3 regions of the Pantoea phytobeneficialis genome follow, and region 1 is predicted to be linked to each of the others. Evidence: predicted binding sites of a transcription regulator. Region 1 holds the regulator's gene; each other region holds the start of a gene.

What was found. Region 1 encodes PurR, which represses purine synthesis genes. Its sites were predicted from a motif close to CANGCAAACGTTTGCNTG; they were not measured.
Positions count from the first base shown of each region.
Region 2: a site for PurR is predicted at 3,466-3,483, ahead of rbsD (D-ribose pyranase). Genes of this name have one in related genera too.
Region 3: a site for PurR is predicted at 2,011-2,028, ahead of guaB (IMP dehydrogenase). Genes of this name have one in related genera too.

Region 1 covers NZ_CP024636.1:1,904,374-1,910,606, reverse strand. The annotation lists gene rnt (ribonuclease T) at 1-412, shown strand, start outside; gene CTZ24_RS08915 (Grx4 family monothiol glutaredoxin) at 448-780, opposite strand; gene CTZ24_RS08910 (C40 family peptidase) at 1,144-1,929, shown strand; gene cydH (cytochrome bd-I oxidase subunit CydH) at 1,992-2,081, opposite strand; gene purR (HTH-type transcriptional repressor PurR) at 2,367-3,392, shown strand; gene punR (DNA-binding transcriptional activator PunR) at 3,389-4,300, opposite strand; gene punC (purine nucleoside transporter PunC) at 4,409-5,611, shown strand; gene cfa (cyclopropane fatty acyl phospholipid synthase) at 5,920-6,233, shown strand, end outside.
Region 2 covers NZ_CP024636.1:4,303,008-4,309,240, reverse strand. The annotation lists gene qseC (quorum sensing histidine kinase QseC) at 1-1,203, opposite strand, end outside; gene qseB (quorum sensing response regulator transcription factor QseB) at 1,200-1,862, opposite strand; gene CTZ24_RS20070 (YgiW/YdeI family stress tolerance OB fold protein) at 2,044-2,439, shown strand; gene CTZ24_RS20065 (carbohydrate-binding protein) at 2,470-3,225, opposite strand; gene rbsD (D-ribose pyranase) at 3,497-3,916, shown strand; gene rbsA (ribose ABC transporter ATP-binding protein RbsA) at 3,924-5,432, shown strand; gene rbsC (ribose ABC transporter permease) at 5,429-6,233, shown strand, end outside.
Region 3 covers NZ_CP024636.1:2,991,719-2,997,951, forward strand. The annotation lists gene CTZ24_RS13900 (M4 family metallopeptidase) at 1-499, opposite strand, end outside; gene xseA (exodeoxyribonuclease VII large subunit) at 561-1,919, opposite strand; gene guaB (IMP dehydrogenase) at 2,090-3,556, shown strand; gene guaA (glutamine-hydrolyzing GMP synthase) at 3,629-5,209, shown strand; gene CTZ24_RS13920 (oxidoreductase) at 5,269-6,162, opposite strand.

The DNA of each region.
Region 1 (6,233 bases):
GCGTGGCGCAGTGAGCGAGTATGATGCGCTGCATGCCATTTTTAAGATGGTGCGCAAAGGGATGAAAGACAGCCATTGTAATCGTGCGATTATCGTGGCGCACAATGCCACCTTTGATCACAACTTCCTGATGGCGGCTGCGGAACGCGTGAGTCTGAAGCGTAATCCATTCCATCCGTTTGCCACTTTCGACACTGCGGCATTAAGTGGATTGGTATTGGGTCAGACGGTGCTGGCAAAAGCCTGTAAAGCGGCAGGGATGGATTTTGATAGCACCCAGGCGCATTCCGCCCTGTACGATACCGAACAAACCGCCATCCTGTTTTGCGAGTTAGTGAACCGTTGGAAACGTCTGGGGGGCTGGCCACTGGCGTTCAGTGACGAACTGTCGGAAGAAGACTCCGCCGAGTGACCAAAAGAAAGGCCGACGACTGTCGGCCTTAACGCTTATTCTGCTTCTTTATACTTCTCAGCAGTTTCTTTAATCAGCGGCTGAAGTTCACCACGCTGGAACATCTCGACGATGATGTCGCAACCACCGACCAGCTCGCCATCAACCCACAACTGTGGGAAGGTCGGCCAGTTGGCATATTTTGGCAACTCGGCACGAATATCCGGGTTTTGCAGGATATCAACATACGCGAAGCGCTCACCACAGGCAGACAGAGCCTGTACCGCTTGTGCAGAGAAACCGCAGCTTGGCAGTTTCGGCGAACCTTTCATGTACAGCAGGATCGGGTTTTCTGCGATCTGGCGCTGGATTTTCTCAACAGTACTCATTTTTGCCTTCCTTAATTCCTCACTTCGTGTTTGTTTATTGTAGCGATTTCACCCCCGCACTAAAACGGGATTTTGCGGTTCAGGCACATCAATCGCCATGTTTGTTAAGTTCCGGTGCCATAAATAACATTTTCATATCATGATTAAGCATGAACCGATTAATAATTAGCAATATATCTGCTGGGTTAACCAGCTGAAATCGCTCATTTTTGCCCCATATCAACTCTGCTAACACATTAATAGAAAAATGCCTTACCTTTTAGAAAAAAACTGGATTAGAATCATCTCGGTGCTGATCGTTGATCAGATTTTTCTAACATAGCTGCGGGCTGTTTCTTCAGACTGCTTAACCTGTACCGGACTATGCGTTTACTCATTACGCTTTTTATGCTGGCTTTCGCCCAACTGTTTTTTAATGTGGCTTCTGCGTCACCGCATGCGCCCATCAATGCCAGTTTGCATAACGCTGAGAAAAAAAGTGCGCGCGAAGATGAGCGTCGCAAGCGACGTCCGGTAAAAACCAGCACCAAAAAATCCCGTCTTGCTACCAGTGTTCAGAAGCTAAAGCTGAAAAAACAGCCGAAAATGGAAACGGCGCTGCATAAAACCCGCAGCAAGAAAGCCCTGCTGAAATCACCGTCAAAAAAATATGGTCACCAACGTCTGGCAAAGAGAAGCGCGAAGCAGGACGATGACCGCGATTTGACCACCATCAAGATGAGCAATTCTCACCGTCAGCGCTATCAGAAAGCACGCGAAACCGCGATGAACAAGCTGATGGGGCAGATTGGTAAACCATACCAATGGGGTGGCACTTCACCGCATACCGGTTTCGATTGCAGCGGTCTGGTGTGGTACGCCTACAAAGACCTGGTCAAATATAAATTCCCGCGCACCGCCAACGAAATGTATCACCTGCGGGATGCGGCACCGATTAAGCGCGATATGCTGGAGAAAGGGGATTTGGTGTTCTTCCGCATCAATAATCGCGGCACTGCCGATCATGTCGGTGTTTATCTTGGTAATGGCAAATTTATCCAGTCGCCTCGTACCGGTAAAGATATTCAAATCAGTGCATTGGGTGAGGATTACTGGCTGAAACACTACGTCGGGGCACGCCGTATGATGACCCCCAAAACTATCCGCTAAAAAACGCCCGATACCCGATAAAACAACAAGCCGGACCCTGATTTTCAGGTCCGGCTTTTTTATTAATGAAGGATCGCGGTGAAGCTGAACACGATAATCATTAGTAGCGCGCCCACAGTGGTAAACAGCGCCAGTTTCAGGTCTGTACTCATCACAACTCCTTAGTCACAATAAATGAAGGGTTATCGTAATTTTCTCACAGCCTCCGGCAAAAATCTCGTCTTATCCGCGCCAGCTTGCTAGAATCGCCGCCTTTCGTTGCGCAACAGATTTTGCGCACGCTGTGTTTGCGGCAAGTTAAAGCGTTATTGACCAGGTGTTAATGTCTTTTTCTTCGCCATTCGCCCCGAAAATCGGGGCGCAAAACCATTAGCAGACGCAAACGTTTAACAATATACTTATCAGTTAGTTGCGATAAGCCCGGGAGTACCATTTTCATGGCAACAATTAAAGATGTGGCGAAACGCGCCGGTGTCTCCACCACCACGGTTTCGCATGTCATCAACAAAACGCGTTTTGTCGCGGAAGAGACGCGTAACGCCGTATGGGAAGCGATCAAAGAGCTGCATTACTCGCCCAGCGCCGTGGCGCGCAGCCTGAAAGTCAACCACACCAAAACGCTGGGGCTGCTGGCCACCTCCAGTGAAGCCCCCTATTTTGCCGAGATTATCGAGGCGGTGGAAAATCACTGTTTCGATCGCGGCTACACGCTGATCCTGGGCAATGCGCATAACGACCTGCAAAAACAGCGCGCATATCTGTCGATGATGGCGCAGAAGCGTGTCGATGGCCTGTTGGTGATGTGTTCAGAATACCCTGACGACCTGCTGACCATGCTGGAAGAGAACCGTAATATCCCGATGGTGGTGATGGACTGGGGCGCATCGCGTGGCGATTTTACCGATACGGTGCAGGACAATGCGTTTCAGGGCGGCTATCTCGCCGGGCGTTACCTGATTGAACGCGGTCATCGTGACATTGGTGCCATCCCCGGACAAATGGAGCGCAACACCGGCGGTGGCCGCCATGCCGGTTTCATGCAGGCGCTAAATGAGGCAGGCATCACCGTGCGGCCCGAGTGGATTGTGCAGGGCGATTTTGAACCGGAATCCGGTTATCAGGCGATGCAGCAGATCCTCAATCAGAAGCAACGCCCGACTGCTGTGTTCTGCGGTGGCGATATCATGGCGATGGGCGCGATCTGTGCTGCGGATGAAATGGGTCTGCGGGTCCCGCAGGATATCTCAGTGATCGGCTATGACAACGTGCGCAACGCACGTTATTTCACGCCGGCGCTGACCACCGTTCATCAACCCAAAGCTCAGTTAGGTGAAAAAGCGTTGGAAATGCTGCTGGATCGTATCACCAGCAAACGTGAAGAACCGCAAACCATTGAAGTTCAGCCAACGCTAATTGAACGCCGTTCAGTCGCTGACGGCCCGTTCCGCGACTACCGCCGCTAGGTTTCCGTTTCGCTCAACCATTCATAGTTGAGCGTTTCGGCATCGCCGAGATAACTCAGCAACCAACCCAGAGCTGGCGAGTTCCGTTGTTCCGACCAACTGACGCAGCATGGGCTATCCGGGAACGGCGTGGGTAACGGTAACTCGGTTAATGCTCCGCTATCCAGTAATGGCCGGGCTAAATGGCCCGGCACCATCCCCACGCAAAGTCCCGCCAGCAGGCAGTCGACGCCGGTTTCCCATTCCGGCACCACCAGCCGGCGTTGATTATCCAACGTCCAGGTCATGCGCCGCGGCAACGCCCGCGAAGTGTCTTCCAGCACCAGAGAAGGCCAGGCCCGCAACGTCTCGTCATCCAACAAGGTACTTTTTGCCAACGGATGATCGGGGCTGACCACGCAGCGCCAGTTCAACGCGCCCATATCCTGAAAGGCAAAACGCCCACCGACCGGGATCGCCTGAGTGGCCCCAATCGCTACATCGACCCGCCCATCGGCCAGTGCATCCCAGACACCATTAAACACTTCATAACTGATAATCAGCTCCATGTCGGGAAAGTGGCGGTAGAAATCCTTCACCAGTTGTCGGGTGCGATGAGGTTTAACGATGCAATCCACCGCGATACTCAGCTGACCACGCCAGCCATTTGCCAACTGCTGGCACTGCCGCCGCGTCGCCAGCATTTTTTTGATAACACTACGCCCTTCCCGGACAAAATGCTCCCCGGCTGCCGTCAGCACCACTTCCCGATGCTGACGTTCGAACAACGGCACCGCCAGCCAGGTTTCGAGCTGCCGTACCGTGTAGCTGATGGCAGAAGGCACCCGATGTAACTCTTGTGCTGCCGCACTAAAACTACCGCTGCGGGCCACCGCATCTACCACTTCAAGCGCATATTCAGACCACATATTTTTGCCTGCAAATTTTTTGATAGCACCGCGCAAATATTAGCGTTTCACAAAACCTGGTGCACGCTTTTACACTCCTCCGCGTTTTCCTGTCTAAAGAGAATTACCATGTTGTCATCAAAAGGATTTCTGCCTTATCTTGCTTTACTCAGCATGCTGGGCTTTCTTGCTACGGATATGTACCTGCCGGCATTCGGTGCCATGCAGCAGGATTTTGCTACCGCCCCCGGTACCATCAGCGCCAGTCTGAGTCTGTTCCTTGGTGGTTTTGCCTGTGCGCAGGTCTTCTGGGGACCGCTGTCAGATCGCTTCGGACGTAAACCGGTTCTGCTGGCGGGATTAGCGATTTTTGCCCTGGGTTGTCTGGGCATGCTGTGGGTGAGCGACGTCCGTTTGATGCTGGCGCTGCGCTTTGTGCAGGCGCTGGGTGTTTGCGCTGCCGCTGTTAGCTGGCAGGCGCTGGTGGTGGATCGTTATCCGCAAAACCAGGCCAACAAAGTTTTTGCAACCATTATGCCGCTGGTCGCCTTGTCTCCGGCGCTCGCCCCGTTACTCGGTGCCTGGCTGATGGGCCATTTTCACTGGCGTAGTATCTTTCTGCTGCTGACACTGATAACCCTGGTGTTGCTTATTGGCACCCTGCGTCTGGCGAATCCCGTACGAGCCGACACCATGCGAGCGCCGCAGCCTGGCTGGCTGACGCTGCTGGTATCGCGTACTTATAGCGGCAACGTATTGATCTACTCTGCCTGTTCCGCCAGCTTTTTTGCCTGGTTGACCGGCTCGCCCTTTATCCTCGCCGATGCCGGTTTATCACCGGCAGATATTGGCCTGAGTTATGTGCCGCAAACTATCGCCTTCCTGATCGGTGGATTTGGCTGCCGCGCGCTGCTGAATCGTTTTCAGGGGAAACAACTGCTGCCGTGGTTACTGGTGATCTACAGCCTGAGCATTCTTAGCCTGTTTGCGGTTACGCAGCTTTCCGCCCCCGCGCTGTGGGCATTGCTGTTGCCGTTCTGTGGTATGGCGCTGGCAAATGGGGCTATCTATCCGATTGTGGTCGCCAGTGCCCTGCTGCCCTTCCCCCAGGCAACAGGCAAAGCTGCTTCATTGCAAAATTTGCTACAACTCGGATTATGTTTTGTCGCCAGCCTGGTCGTTTCCGCTGGATTACAACAAGCGCTGCATAGCACCAGCCTCGTGATGCTCGCTACCGTTGCACTCGCCTGGGCCGGTTTCGGTTGGCAACGTACGGCAAACGCACAAAGTGATGTTGCTCACAACTCCTTAGCCTGCGAAGATAATCACTGACGCAACAACTTTAGTTAGCATCCTAACGATAAGTCGTTGAATATTGACCCACGTAAGCATATACTGCGTGGGTCAGCAATTCTGTAACAAATCAATAACATGAATGTATTACTATTAAGCGACTCTGTCGCTGGGATGGCGTCTGCACGATATTCTCCCCTGTGTTGTGCCAGACATTTCTATTCAGATTCATACCTCTGTAAAACGTCGGATATCTGGCGCACGGATTTTCCGTGAGTTCTCTCACAAGCCTGGAGAAATTGACTATTCTTTTCTCAGGTTGAAATCGGAAAGGTGATGGAGAAGCTATGAGTTCATCGTGTATAGAAGAAGTGAGCCTTGAAGAAAACCACTGGTTTCGTATCGCCCATGAATTACTGGAACGGGCTGATATTGCCATTAATGGCACTCGCCCCTGGGATATTCAGGTTAAGCATCCGGATTTTTTTAAACGGGTCCTGCAAGAAGGTTCATTGGGCTTAGGTGAAAGCTATATGGACGGTTGGTGGGACTGTGAAAATCTCGACATGTTTTTCCACCGCGTACTGAAGCACCACCTGGATCAACAATTACCGCATCATTTTAAAGACACGTTGCGTATCGCAGCCGCGCGTCTGACCAA
Region 2 (6,233 bases), 1.9 Mb from region 1:
AGGACGCCAGAAACGTTCGCCCAGGCGTGTTAATGCCTCATCACTTACCCCTGGGCCATTATCATCGATAGTCAGGGTTCGAGCGGTCAGGTTCACCGTTACCTGCCCTCCGTCAGGGGTATAACGCAGCGCGTTATCCAGCAGATTGCGCAGCATTAAAGCCAGCAGAAGCTGATGACCGTTCATCACCGGTTGGAATGTCGTGTGTAACTGCAAATCGATATGTTTCTGTTCAGCCTGGGGAAAATGCTCGGCTAACACGCTTTGCAGCAGCGGGGCCAGGGCGGTTGGCTGGAATTCACTGCGCAGATCATCCGCCTCCACTCTGGAGAGCGTCAGCAGTTGATCCACCAGCCGGGTGGCACGCAGGATCCCGGTATCCAGTTGTTGTAGCGCCCGTTTGCGTACGATCTCATCGTCATCTGCCAGTTGGATCACTTCACTCTGCACCCGCAGCGCCGCCAGTGGGCTGCGCAACTCATGAGCTGCATCGGAGGTGAAGCGGCGTTCACGCTGCACCAGATCCGCCATGCGGCTGAACAAACCATTCAATGCCAGTACCAGCGGTTGGACTTCTTTTGGCAGGCGCGCCAGGGGTAACGGTGTGTCATCATCGGCTGCGCGCTGGTGGAGTGAGGCGGTGAGGCGTTTTAACGGGCGCAGTTCAAACCACACCAGCGCCAGCAGCAGTGCCAGCATAAAAGGCAGTGCAATCAGCCACGGCACAATGCTGCTTTGTGCCAAATCGCTGGTCATATCGTCGCGGTAATCCCACTCCTGTCCCACCACTACGCGATAGCGTTGATCGGGTGACGTCAGCCACAGCAGACGCCAACTGTCATCATCACCGCGCAGGTGTCCATTGCGAAAACCATCGCGTCCATCCGCAAACTGCAAATCACGACCCTTTTCGCCATCATTGAGCAGCAACTTGCCATCACCACTAAAAATGGCGAAAGCCAGCGCGTCATCATCCTGTTTACCGCGATGATGGTTCAGTAATGCCTTGTTTTTCGGCAGAGTGACGTTTTGCAGCGTGGCGGGTTCGAGCGCCAGCAGGCGCTTGGCAAACAGCATTTGCTGGGTATCAAACAGTTCATTGACGGTTTCGCGTGTCTGATGCCAGGCGCTCAGGCTGGCGCTGCCCCAGCACAGCATGATCAACAAGATAAAACCGATGGCGAGCCGCAGGAACAGACTCATTCTGCCGCTCCCAACGTATAACCGACGCCATGCACGGTACGGATAAACTGGCTGCCGAGCTTTTTACGCAGATGATGGATATGCACCTCGACAGCATTGCTGGAGACATCGTCATCCCAGCTATAGAGTTTTTCCTCCAGCTGGCTGCGTGTCAGGACCCGGCCGGGATTACGCAGGAACAGTTCCAGCAACGCCAGTTCACGGCTTTTCAGGGGGAGCGGTTCGCCAGCAACCAGTACGCTGTGGCTGGCAGGAGACATTACCACCTTGCCATGACGCAGCTCCGGCTGTAGCTGACCATGACGCCGACGAATCAGTGCCTCCAGGCGTGCAGCTACTTCGGTCAGGGCAAAAGGTTTGCCAAGATAGTCATCCGCGCCCAGTTGCAAACCCTGAACCCGCTGATCGAGCGCATCGCGTGCTGTGAGGATCAATACCGGTACATCCTGACCTTGCTGACGCCATTGGCGCAGAATATCGAGTCCATCTCGTTCCGGCAGTGACAAATCCAGAATCACTGCATCCCAGGGGGCGGAGTTCAACGCCTGAAATCCAGCTTCACCTGAAACCAGCCAGTCCACGCTGAAACCGAGTTTGGTCAGGCCGACTTTGAGGCCGTCGCCAATCAAGGTGTCGTCTTCAATCAATAAAATCCGCATGTATGCGCCTCCCTTTAGCCTGGAGTTATACGAAGCAGAAGCGTTCATGTACAGGAGAAATCACGACATTTGACCTGATTTTCACGAATTTTAATAAATTGATCGGCCTTAAGATCCTGTTAAGAACCTTATGTTGAAATAGCCCCCGTATTCCGCACATTCATGGAGAAGAGGTGAAAATATGAAAAAGCATGCAGCACTTTTCGCAATCGTTGCACTGGCTTCCATGCCGGTTCTGGCGGCACAGCAGGGTGGATTTGTTGACCCGAATGCGCCGGCGGTACAAAGTCACTCCGGTGGCTTTCAGGCTGGTAACACCAGTGTCGTGACGGTTAAGCAGGCTGAGGAGATGAAGGACGATAGCTGGATCACCGTGCGTGGTTATCTGGATAAGCAAATCGGCAAAGAGGATTATCTGTTCCGCGATGATACCGGCACCATGAAGGTCGAAATCGATCACAAACGCTGGGACGGGCAAACCATTTCGCCAAAAGATCGCGTTGAGTTAACCGGTGAGTTGGATAAGGATTTCAACGCCATTGAACTGGACGTGAAACAGGTCAGAAAACTCCCCTGATAATCTGGCGGGGCTGCTCCGGCAGCCCGCTTATAATTCCAGCCAGACGGAATGTTCTCCTGGCGTATTCCCCTGCGTCCAGTACGCCGCTTTCCAGGCTTTTCCCTGCCAGCTGACTTTATCTTTGCGGGAATAAGACATTGATTTGTTCCATTCCCGCAGCTGCTCCGGATCTGCAAACTTCCAGCCTGCGCCATTAGCGGGTGTAGATTGTGTCCATTTTGTCGCGATGTACTTAATCCCGGCGAAGGTGACCTTATCTCCCGCCATATAAGTGTTTTCTTCACCCCAGTCGGGAAATTCAGTGGGTTTAGCCAGATTTTCCTCAACGGATGAATACAACGGGGAAATGGCGGTCATGGTGACTTGCCGGGTATCGGTGTTGCCATCTTTGTCCGTTACGCTGACTTCATAAACTGCAATGCCGGTATGGTTTGCCGGGACCAGCGCTGTTGCTTTCGCCTGATTAACCTCGGTTCTCCATCCTCCCCCCGGTTTTTCCTGCAACCAGAAGACACCCTTTCCTTCTGCTACTCGCCAACGGAAAGAGACAGCATTCTGACTTGCAGAAGCATCCAGTTCATACAGGACGGATTCTTCTGCTGAACTTGTAACACTAAAATCGGCAGAAGCGATGGCGACAGGGCTTGTTGTGGCGTAATTGGGTGTTATGTCCCCCTCATTGGCATAAGCGGCGGCCACCAGTGAAACGGTAATCAGGCTGGTGAGTGCTTTTAATTTAAAATCCATTAGCTTCGATCCTTCGATTCCTGCGTTGTTATCCATGACAAATACACATTTCGTTACCTCTGAAAAAACTTAACATAAGGATGAGAAGGGAATTTCTTCTGACTGCGTGGGGTATTTCTCTTCTTCATTGTGAAAATTCTTATGCTGTTGTCAGCGGAGGTTGATTTATTCCTCGCCTAACTCAAATATTTTCTGGCACAAGCGAAACGTTTCGATGGTGATCACATTTCCGTGATGCCGCCATTGAGTTGCTATGCATTTTTTATACACTCCGGTCAGCGAAACGTTTCGCTGTGGAGTGGAAGAAATGAAAAAAGGTCGCTTGTTAAACGCTGAAATCTCTCATGTGATTGCCCGTCTGGGACACACGGATACGCTGACGATTGCCGATGCGGGTTTACCCATTCCTGTGGGGCCGCAACGTATTGATCTGGCGCTGACGCCGGGTACGCCCGAGTTTTTACAGGTTGTTGAGGTGGTCACTCAGGAGATGCAGGTTGAGAGCGCCCTGATGGCGGAAGAGATTAAGCAGTTCAACCCGCAGCTCCATAGCGCACTGCTCGCCGTGCTCGATGCCTTGCAGCGACACCAGGGAAATACCATCGCTATTCGTTACACCAGTCATGAACAGTTCAAACAACAGACTCAGCGTAGTCAGGCGGTCATTCGCAGCGGAGAGTGCTCTCCGTATGCGAATGTCATCCTGAGCGCGGGCGTTACCTTCTGAGGCCGCTATGCAACCGTTATTGCAACTCAAAGGGATTGAAAAGTCATTTCCCGGTGTGAAAGCGCTGAAAGGGGCTTCACTGGCCGTCTGGCCTGGTCGGGTGATGGCGCTGGTGGGAGAAAATGGTGCCGGTAAATCCACCATGATGAAAGTGCTGACCGGTATTTACAGCATGGATGCCGGATCGCTGCATTGGCTGGGTAAAGAAACCACGTTCTCCGGGCCAAAAGCGTCTCAGGAAGCGGGCATTGGCATCATTCATCAGGAACTTAACCTGATCCCGCAATTGACGGTGGCGGAGAACATCTTCCTTGGCCGCGAATTTGTGAACCGTTTTGGCCGCATTGAGTGGAAAAAGATGTATGCCGAGGCGGATGCGCTGTTAGCGCGTCTGAACCTGCGTTTTAACAGCCATAAGCTGGTGGGTGATTTGTCGATTGGCGACCAGCAGATGGTGGAGATCGCTAAGGTTCTCAGCTTTCAGTCGCGCGTCATCATCATGGATGAGCCGACGGATGCGCTGACCGATACCGAAACCCTGTCATTGTTCCGCGTGATCAATGAGTTGAAAGCGCAGGGTTGCGGCATTGTCTACATTTCCCACCGCATGAAAGAGATCTTTGAGATTTGCGATGACGTCACGGTGTTCCGTGACGGTCAGTTTATTGCCGAACGTCCAGTCAGCGAGCTGAGTGAAGAGAGCCTGATTGAGATGATGGTCGGACGCAAGCTGGAAGAACAATACCCGCATCTTGACCAGGCTCCGGGTGCCGTGCGTTTGCAGATGGAAAACCTGAGCGGACCGGGAGTACATGACGTTAGCTTTAACCTGCGTAAAGGCGAAATTCTGGGCGTTTCCGGCCTGATGGGCGCGGGGCGTACCGAACTGATGAAGCTGTTATATGGCGCACTGCCACGTAGCGGCGGAAAAGTCACGCTGGATGGTCGTGATGTGGTGACGCATGCGCCACAGGATGGTCTGGCAAATGGCATCGTCTATATCTCCGAAGACCGCAAACGCGACGGTCTGGTGCTGGGCATGTCGGTAAAAGAAAACATGTCCCTGACCGCGCTGCGCTACTTCAGTCGGGGTAATGGCAGCCTGAAACACGCGGAAGAACAGTTGGCGGTGGGCGATTTTATCCGCCTGTTCAATGTGAAAACCCCGTCGATGGAGCAGCCGATCGGCCTGCTTTCTGGCGGTAATCAGCAAAAAGTGGCGATTGCCCGTGGGCTGATGACGCGACCGAATGTCTTGATCCTTGATGAACCGACGCGCGGTGTGGACGTTGGGGCAAAAAAAGAGATTTATCAGTTAATTAACCAGTTTAAAGCCGATGGGCTGAGCATCATCCTGGTGTCGTCCGAAATGCCGGAAGTTCTGGGCATGAGCGATCGCATTCTGGTGATGCATGAAGGCCATCTGAGTGGCGAATTTACCCGTGAGCAGGCTACCCAGGAATCCCTGATGGCAGCGGCAGTCGGTAAGCAACACAGCGAGGAGTTAGTTGTATGAGTACCCAAACCTTACCCGCCAGCCGTCGCTGGTTCAGCAAAGCCTGGTTGCTGGAGCAAAAATCGCTGATTGCGCTGATTGTGCTGATCGCCGTGGTCGCCAGCCTAAGCCCGAATTTCTTCACCGTCGCCAACTTGTTCAACATCCTGCAACAGACCTCGGTCAACGCCATTATGGCGGTGGGAATGACGCTGGTGATCCTGACCTCTGGTATCGATCTGTCCGTTGGCTCGCTGCTGGCGTTGACCGGCGCGGTGGCCGCCTCGATTGTGGGGCACGAAGTTAATGCGCTGGTGGCGGTAGCGGCTGCGCTGGCATTGGGTGCCTTGATTGGCGGCATCACCGGCACCATTGTGGCACGCGGCAAAGTGCAGGCGTTTATCGCCACCCTGGTGATGATGCTGCTGCTGCGTGGCGTCACTATGGTTTACACCGACGGCAGCCCAATTAATACCGGCTTTAGCGACAACGCCGACCTGTTTGGCTGGTTCGGTATTGGTCGCCCTCTGGGCATCCCGACCCCGGTATGGTTGATGGCGGTGGTGTTCGCGCTGGCCTGGTACATGCTGCATCACACGCGTCTGGGGCGTTATATCTACGCGCTGGGTGGCAATGAAGCGGCCACGCGTTTGTCTGGTATCAACGTTAACCGCGTCAAAATTATCGTCTATTCACTGTGCGGCATGTTGGCGGCGCTGGCGGGCACCATTGAGGTAGCGCGTCTTTCATCAGCGCAGCCGACAGCGGGCACGGGTTATGAACTGGATGCGATCGCCGCTGTGGTGTTGGGCGGTACCAGCC
Region 3 (6,233 bases), 1.1 Mb from region 1:
TTTCGGTCACGCCGTGGGTTAACTCATGCGCCACTACGTCGATGGCGATGGTAAAACGATTAAAGATCTCACCATCGCCGTCACCGAACACCATTTGCTGGCCGTTCCAGAACGCGTTCTGATACTCCTTGCCGTAATGCACGGTACCGTCCAGTTTTAACCCCCGGTTATCCAGCGAGTTACGTTGATAGATTTGCCAGTAGAAATCGTAAGTGATCCCGAGATAGTCCCAGGCTTCTTCTGCTGCCACGTCACCGTTGCCAGGCTGGCCTTCCTGGCGTAACAGCGTGCCGGGCAGATTTTGCGTATGTTCGGCATCGTAAATCGCACGCACCACCTGGCCGGGTGTGGCCGCGCTGTTGGGGGAGGTGGTGCGTTTGTGTTCGGCCATCAGATGTTGAACATGGGTCAGCGTGCGGCGTGCATAATCCTGCTGTGGAGCGGAGCCATGCGCAATAATATTGCGTAACATGTAAGGTGGAATCACGCTGTAAGGCATATCAGACTCCCTGACAGATGAATGTGTCAGAAAGTATAGGCCAGGTAGGTCGTGGCGCGATTTATCGGGCGGGTTTACGAGGGGTAAGGGCGGTCACTTCACTTTCCACCCAACCATCATCCAGCCGGGTGCGTAGCAGATCGCCTTTGCTCAGCTGCTGCATTTTCTTCACCACATGGCCCTGGGTATCCGTGGTGACGCTAAAGCCACGCGCCAGGGTCGCCAACGGGCTGACCCCTTCAAGCTGTGCCGCCAGCGTGCCGAAGCGCTGACGATGCTGATTTAACTGGTTCTGCATTCCCTGTTGCAGCCGATATTGCCACTGCTGTAGCTGTTGCTGAGCACGCAAAATACGTGGCTGTGGCTGCTGTGCGTTCAGGCGTTGTAGCAGACGATCCTGTTGATGACTGGCGCTACGCAGACGCTGATCCATTGCGTCATGGAGTTTCTGCTGCAATTGCAGCAGGGCGGTGTTTTGTCGTGCCAGCCGCAGTTGCGGGTGTTGCTGCTGCAAGCGATGCAGAGTACGCGTGTAGCGGCGCTGCTGCTGCGCCAGATAGTAATCCATCGCCATTTCCAGGCGTTGCTGCTGAGATTGCAGACGGCGCAACAATTCCAGCTGATTACGGCTCACCAGCTCAGCGGCGGCTGAGGGGGTTGGCGCACGCAGGTCGGCAACAAAATCGGCGATGGTGACATCAGTTTCGTGGCCGACTGCGCTGACAATCGGCAAGCGGCTGGCAAAAATGGCGCGCGCCACGCGTTCGTCGTTGAAGCTCCACAAATCTTCCAGCGAACCGCCACCACGTCCGACAATCAGCACATCACATTCATCGCGCAGGTTTGCCAGTTCAATGGCACGCACAATCGCAGCGGGGGCATCCACTCCTTGCACCGCGGTGGGATAAATCACCACCGGCAGGGAAGGGTCACGACGGTGCAGCACGCGCAGCACATCGTGCAGCGCCGCGCCGGTTGCCGATGTGATCACCCCAACCTGGCGTGCCGGATCCGGCAACGGTTGTTTAAATTGCTGATCAAATAAACCCTCTGCCGCCAGCCGGGTTTTCAACTGTTCGAACTGCTGCTGCAACAAGCCTTCACCGGCCGGATGCATGCTTTCGATAATCAGTTGATAGTCGCCACGCGGTTCGTACAGCGTGATACTGGCACGCACCAGCACCTGCTGACCGTGCTGGGGGCGAAAGGCCACCCGACGGTTGCTGTTACGGAACATGGCACAGCGTACCTGGGCACCATCATCCTTCAGGGTGAAGTACCAGTGGCCGGATGCCGGTTGGGTAAAGTTGGATATCTCAGCACTGAGCCACACCAGGCCCATTTCATTTTCCAGCAGTTGACGCACCGTGGTATTCAGGCGGCTGACAGTAAAAATATTGGCGGTTGGCGGTAGCGACATGTGATGCAGATCAAATATCAAATCAGAGGGTTAATTAACCGATACTACATGGCTGGTACAGGGGATCAAGAGTTTTTCTGAAAAAACACTGGAGGCAACCGATTTCGGCCTGTATAATGCCGCGGCAATATTTTATCTGTTCTCATTCACCCCCAGGTTGAGATATTGCCATGCTACGAATCGCTAAAGAAGCACTCACATTTGACGACGTTCTGCTCGTTCCTGCTCATTCTACCGTTCTGCCTAACACGGCCGATCTCAGCACCCAACTGACGAAAAACATTCGTCTGAACATCCCTATGCTCTCCGCAGCGATGGACACCGTGACCGAAGCCGGTCTGGCGATCGCGCTGGCACAGGAAGGTGGTCTGGGCTTTATCCACAAAAACATGTCAATTGAGCGCCAGGCGGATGAAGTTCGCAAGGTGAAGAAACACGAAAGCGGCGTGGTCACCGAGCCACAAACCGTGCTGCCGACCACCACCCTGGCGGAAGTGAAAGAACTGACCGAGCGTAACGGCTTTGCCGGTTACCCGGTGGTTAACGCCGACAACGAATTGGTAGGTATCATCACCGGTCGTGACGTGCGTTTCGTGACCGATCTGAGCCAGCCAGTTTCTGCGGTGATGACACCGAAAGAGCGCCTGGTCACGGTGAAAGAGGGCGAAGCCCGTGACATCGTGTTGCAGAAAATGCACGAAAAACGCGTTGAGAAAGCGCTGGTGGTGGATGACAGCTTCCACCTGCTGGGCATGATCACCGTTAAAGATTTCCAGAAAGCCGAACGTAAACCTAACGCCTGTAAAGATGCGCAGGGCCGTCTGCGTGTGGGTGCGGCGGTAGGTGCCGGTGCGGGCAACGAAGAGCGTGTTGATGCGCTGGTTGCGGCAGGCGTGGACGTTCTGCTGATCGACTCCTCACACGGTCACTCTGAAGGTGTGTTGCAGCGTATCCGTGAAACTCGTGCGAAATACCCGGACCTCGAGATTATCGGCGGCAACGTTGCCACCGGTGCTGGTGCTCTGGCGCTGGCGCAGGCGGGTGTGAGCGCGGTGAAAGTGGGTATTGGCCCTGGCTCCATCTGTACTACCCGTATCGTAACCGGCGTAGGTGTTCCGCAGATCACCGCCGTTTCTGACGCGGTAGAAGCGCTGGAAGGTACCGGTATTCCGGTAATTGCTGATGGCGGTATCCGTTTCTCTGGCGACATCGCAAAAGCAATCGCAGCCGGTGCGGCGGCAGTCATGGTCGGCTCTATGCTGGCGGGTACGGAAGAATCTCCGGGTGAAATCGAGCTGTATCAGGGCCGTTCATTCAAATCCTACCGTGGCATGGGTTCGCTGGGTGCGATGTCTAAAGGTTCTTCAGACCGTTACTTCCAGACCGATAACGCCGCCGACAAACTGGTGCCGGAAGGTATCGAAGGTCGTGTAGCCTATAAAGGCCGTCTGAAAGAGATCGTGCACCAGCAGATGGGCGGTTTGCGCTCCTGTATGGGTCTGACCGGTTGTCCGACTATCGATGACCTGCGCACCAAAGCTGAATTTGTGCGTATCAGCGGCGCAGGCATTCAGGAGAGCCACGTCCATGACGTGACCATCACCAAAGAGTCGCCGAACTACCGCTTGGGTTCATAATCCCGTAAGATTTACCGCCCGGCTTTAGCCGGGCGCTTTTATTATTAAGTCCATCCCAATGGAAACGCCGCAATGACGACTGAAAATATTCATAAACATCGCATTTTGATCCTCGATTTTGGTTCTCAGTATACGCAACTGGTCGCGCGCCGCGTGCGTGAGCTGGGCGTCTACTGCGAACTCTGGGCGTGGGATGTCACCGAAGAGCAAATTCGTCAGTTCAACCCGAACGGCATCATTCTTTCTGGCGGCCCGGAAAGTACCACCGAACTGAACAGCCCGCGTGCACCGGAATACGTTTTCAACGCTGGCGTGCCGGTGCTGGGCGTGTGCTATGGCATGCAGACCATGGCGATGCAGCTGGGTGGTAAAGTTGAAGGCTCCACCGAACGTGAGTTTGGTTATGCGCAGGTTGAAGTGACAACCCCGAGCGCGCTGATTCGTGACATCGAAGATGCCATCAGCGACGCAGGCAAACCGCTGCTGGACGTATGGATGAGCCACGGTGACAAAGTGACTGCCATCCCGGCTGACTTCGTTACCGTCGCCAGCACCGAAACCTGTCCGTTTGCCATCATGGCCAACGAAGAGAAGCGTTTTTACGGCGTGCAGTTCCACCCGGAAGTGACTCACACCCGTCAGGGTCTGCGTATGCTGGAGCGCTTTGTGCGCGATATCTGCGGCTGTGAAGCGCTGTGGACCCCGGCAAAAATCATCGAAGATGCGGTTGAGCGTATTCGCGAGCAGGTTGGCGAAGACAAAGTCATCCTTGGCCTGTCTGGCGGCGTGGATTCTTCCGTCACTGCGATGCTGCTGCACCGCGCGATTGGTGACCGTCTGACCTGTGTATTCGTCGACAACGGCCTGCTGCGTTTGAACGAAGCTGACCAGGTGCTGGAGATGTTTGGCGACCACTTCGGGCTGAACATTGTCCACGTAGCGGCGGAAACGCGTTTCCTTGAAGCGCTGGCGGGTGAAAACGATCCGGAAGCCAAACGCAAAATCATCGGTCGCGTATTCGTTGAAGTCTTCGACGAAGAAGCGGGCAAACTGACTGACGTAAAATGGCTGGCGCAGGGCACCATCTATCCGGATGTGATTGAGTCTGCGGCTTCTGCCACTGGCAAAGCGCATGTCATCAAATCGCACCACAACGTCGGTGGCCTGCCGAAAGAGATGAAGTTAGGTCTGGTCGAGCCGCTGAAAGAGTTGTTCAAAGACGAAGTGCGCAAAATCGGTCTGGAGCTGGGCCTGCCATACGCCATGCTGTACCGTCACCCGTTCCCGGGTCCAGGCCTTGGCGTGCGCGTGCTGGGCGAAGTGAAGAAAGAGTATTGCGATCTGCTGCGTCGTGCCGATGCCATCTTCATTGAAGAACTGCATAAAGCTGACCTGTATAACAAAGTCAGCCAGGCGTTCACCGTGTTCCTGCCGGTCCGTTCCGTGGGTGTGATGGGCGATGGTCGTAAATACGATTGGGTAGTGTCACTGCGCGCAGTCGAAACCATCGACTTTATGACCGCACATTGGGCGCACCTGCCGTATGACTTCCTTGGCCGTGTCTCCAACCGCATCATCAACGAAGTGAACGGTATTTCACGCGTGGTTTATGATATTTCGGGTAAACCACCGGCAACCATTGAGTGGGAATAATCCCCGCTCCAGTTGCATAATCATCCTGAGCCCGCATTATTGCGGGCTTTTTTGTTTCATCAACCCGGTCCGTCACTGCCCGCCGCCAGCAGCGGCACCACCACATCGCTAATCGGGGTAGCGATACTGTGGACACGGCCATAGCGCTGTACGACGCCGTTGCGGATGTCCCATTCCAGCGGGCGATCGGCCTGGCGATCCGCCAGAATCGAGGTGCCTAAATCCACCGGTGCACGATGGAAGCCATCGACAATTTCCTGTGGCACCGCATCACTCAGATTCGCGCCTTCTGCGCGTGCTACCGTCAGACATTCGCGCAGATACGCCAGCGCCAGTTCAGTGATATCAGGACGCGAAAACATTCCGGCACGACGATTTGCCAGCACCATCAACCCGGCGACCGCGTTCTGCAATAACTTACGCCAGGCAATCGATTTAAAATCGTCTGAGATATCGACCTGACAGCGGGTATCGCGTAACGCAGCTACCACCAGGTGGGTCTGCGGGGTAGCTGGCAGGGTCAGGCGTGGTTTGGCGCGCAGCCACACCGAGGCGTCAGGTTCACGTTGCGCAGGGAACCACACCACTGAGGGCAGAACCGTGGCACCTGCGACGAAGGGGGCCAACTGTGCTGGCTGTTCAACACCGTTTTGCAGCGCGCAGACGACCGTCTGTTCATCGCACAGCGCGGCCAGCCACGGGGCGGTGGCTGCAATTTGGGTGGTTTTTACTGCAACGAAAACCAGATCGAAGGGGGCTGCTACTTCAGCGGGGATTGTGTGTACAGGTCCGGGCACGATAATTTTTCCCTCGTCGTGACGCAGTTCCAGCTGCGCATGTGCCGTGCGGCCAAAAATCATCGGCGTGCGACCTACTTCATGCAGTGCAGCCGCAATGGTGGTGCCAATAGCGCCGGGGCCAATCAGCGCAACAGTGGGATTTTCGTTTTTCATCATGATGCCCCTTTTTGAAAGGATAAATCGCGCGTTACGGAATGTGTTTAAACTTCCCAGTATTACGACAC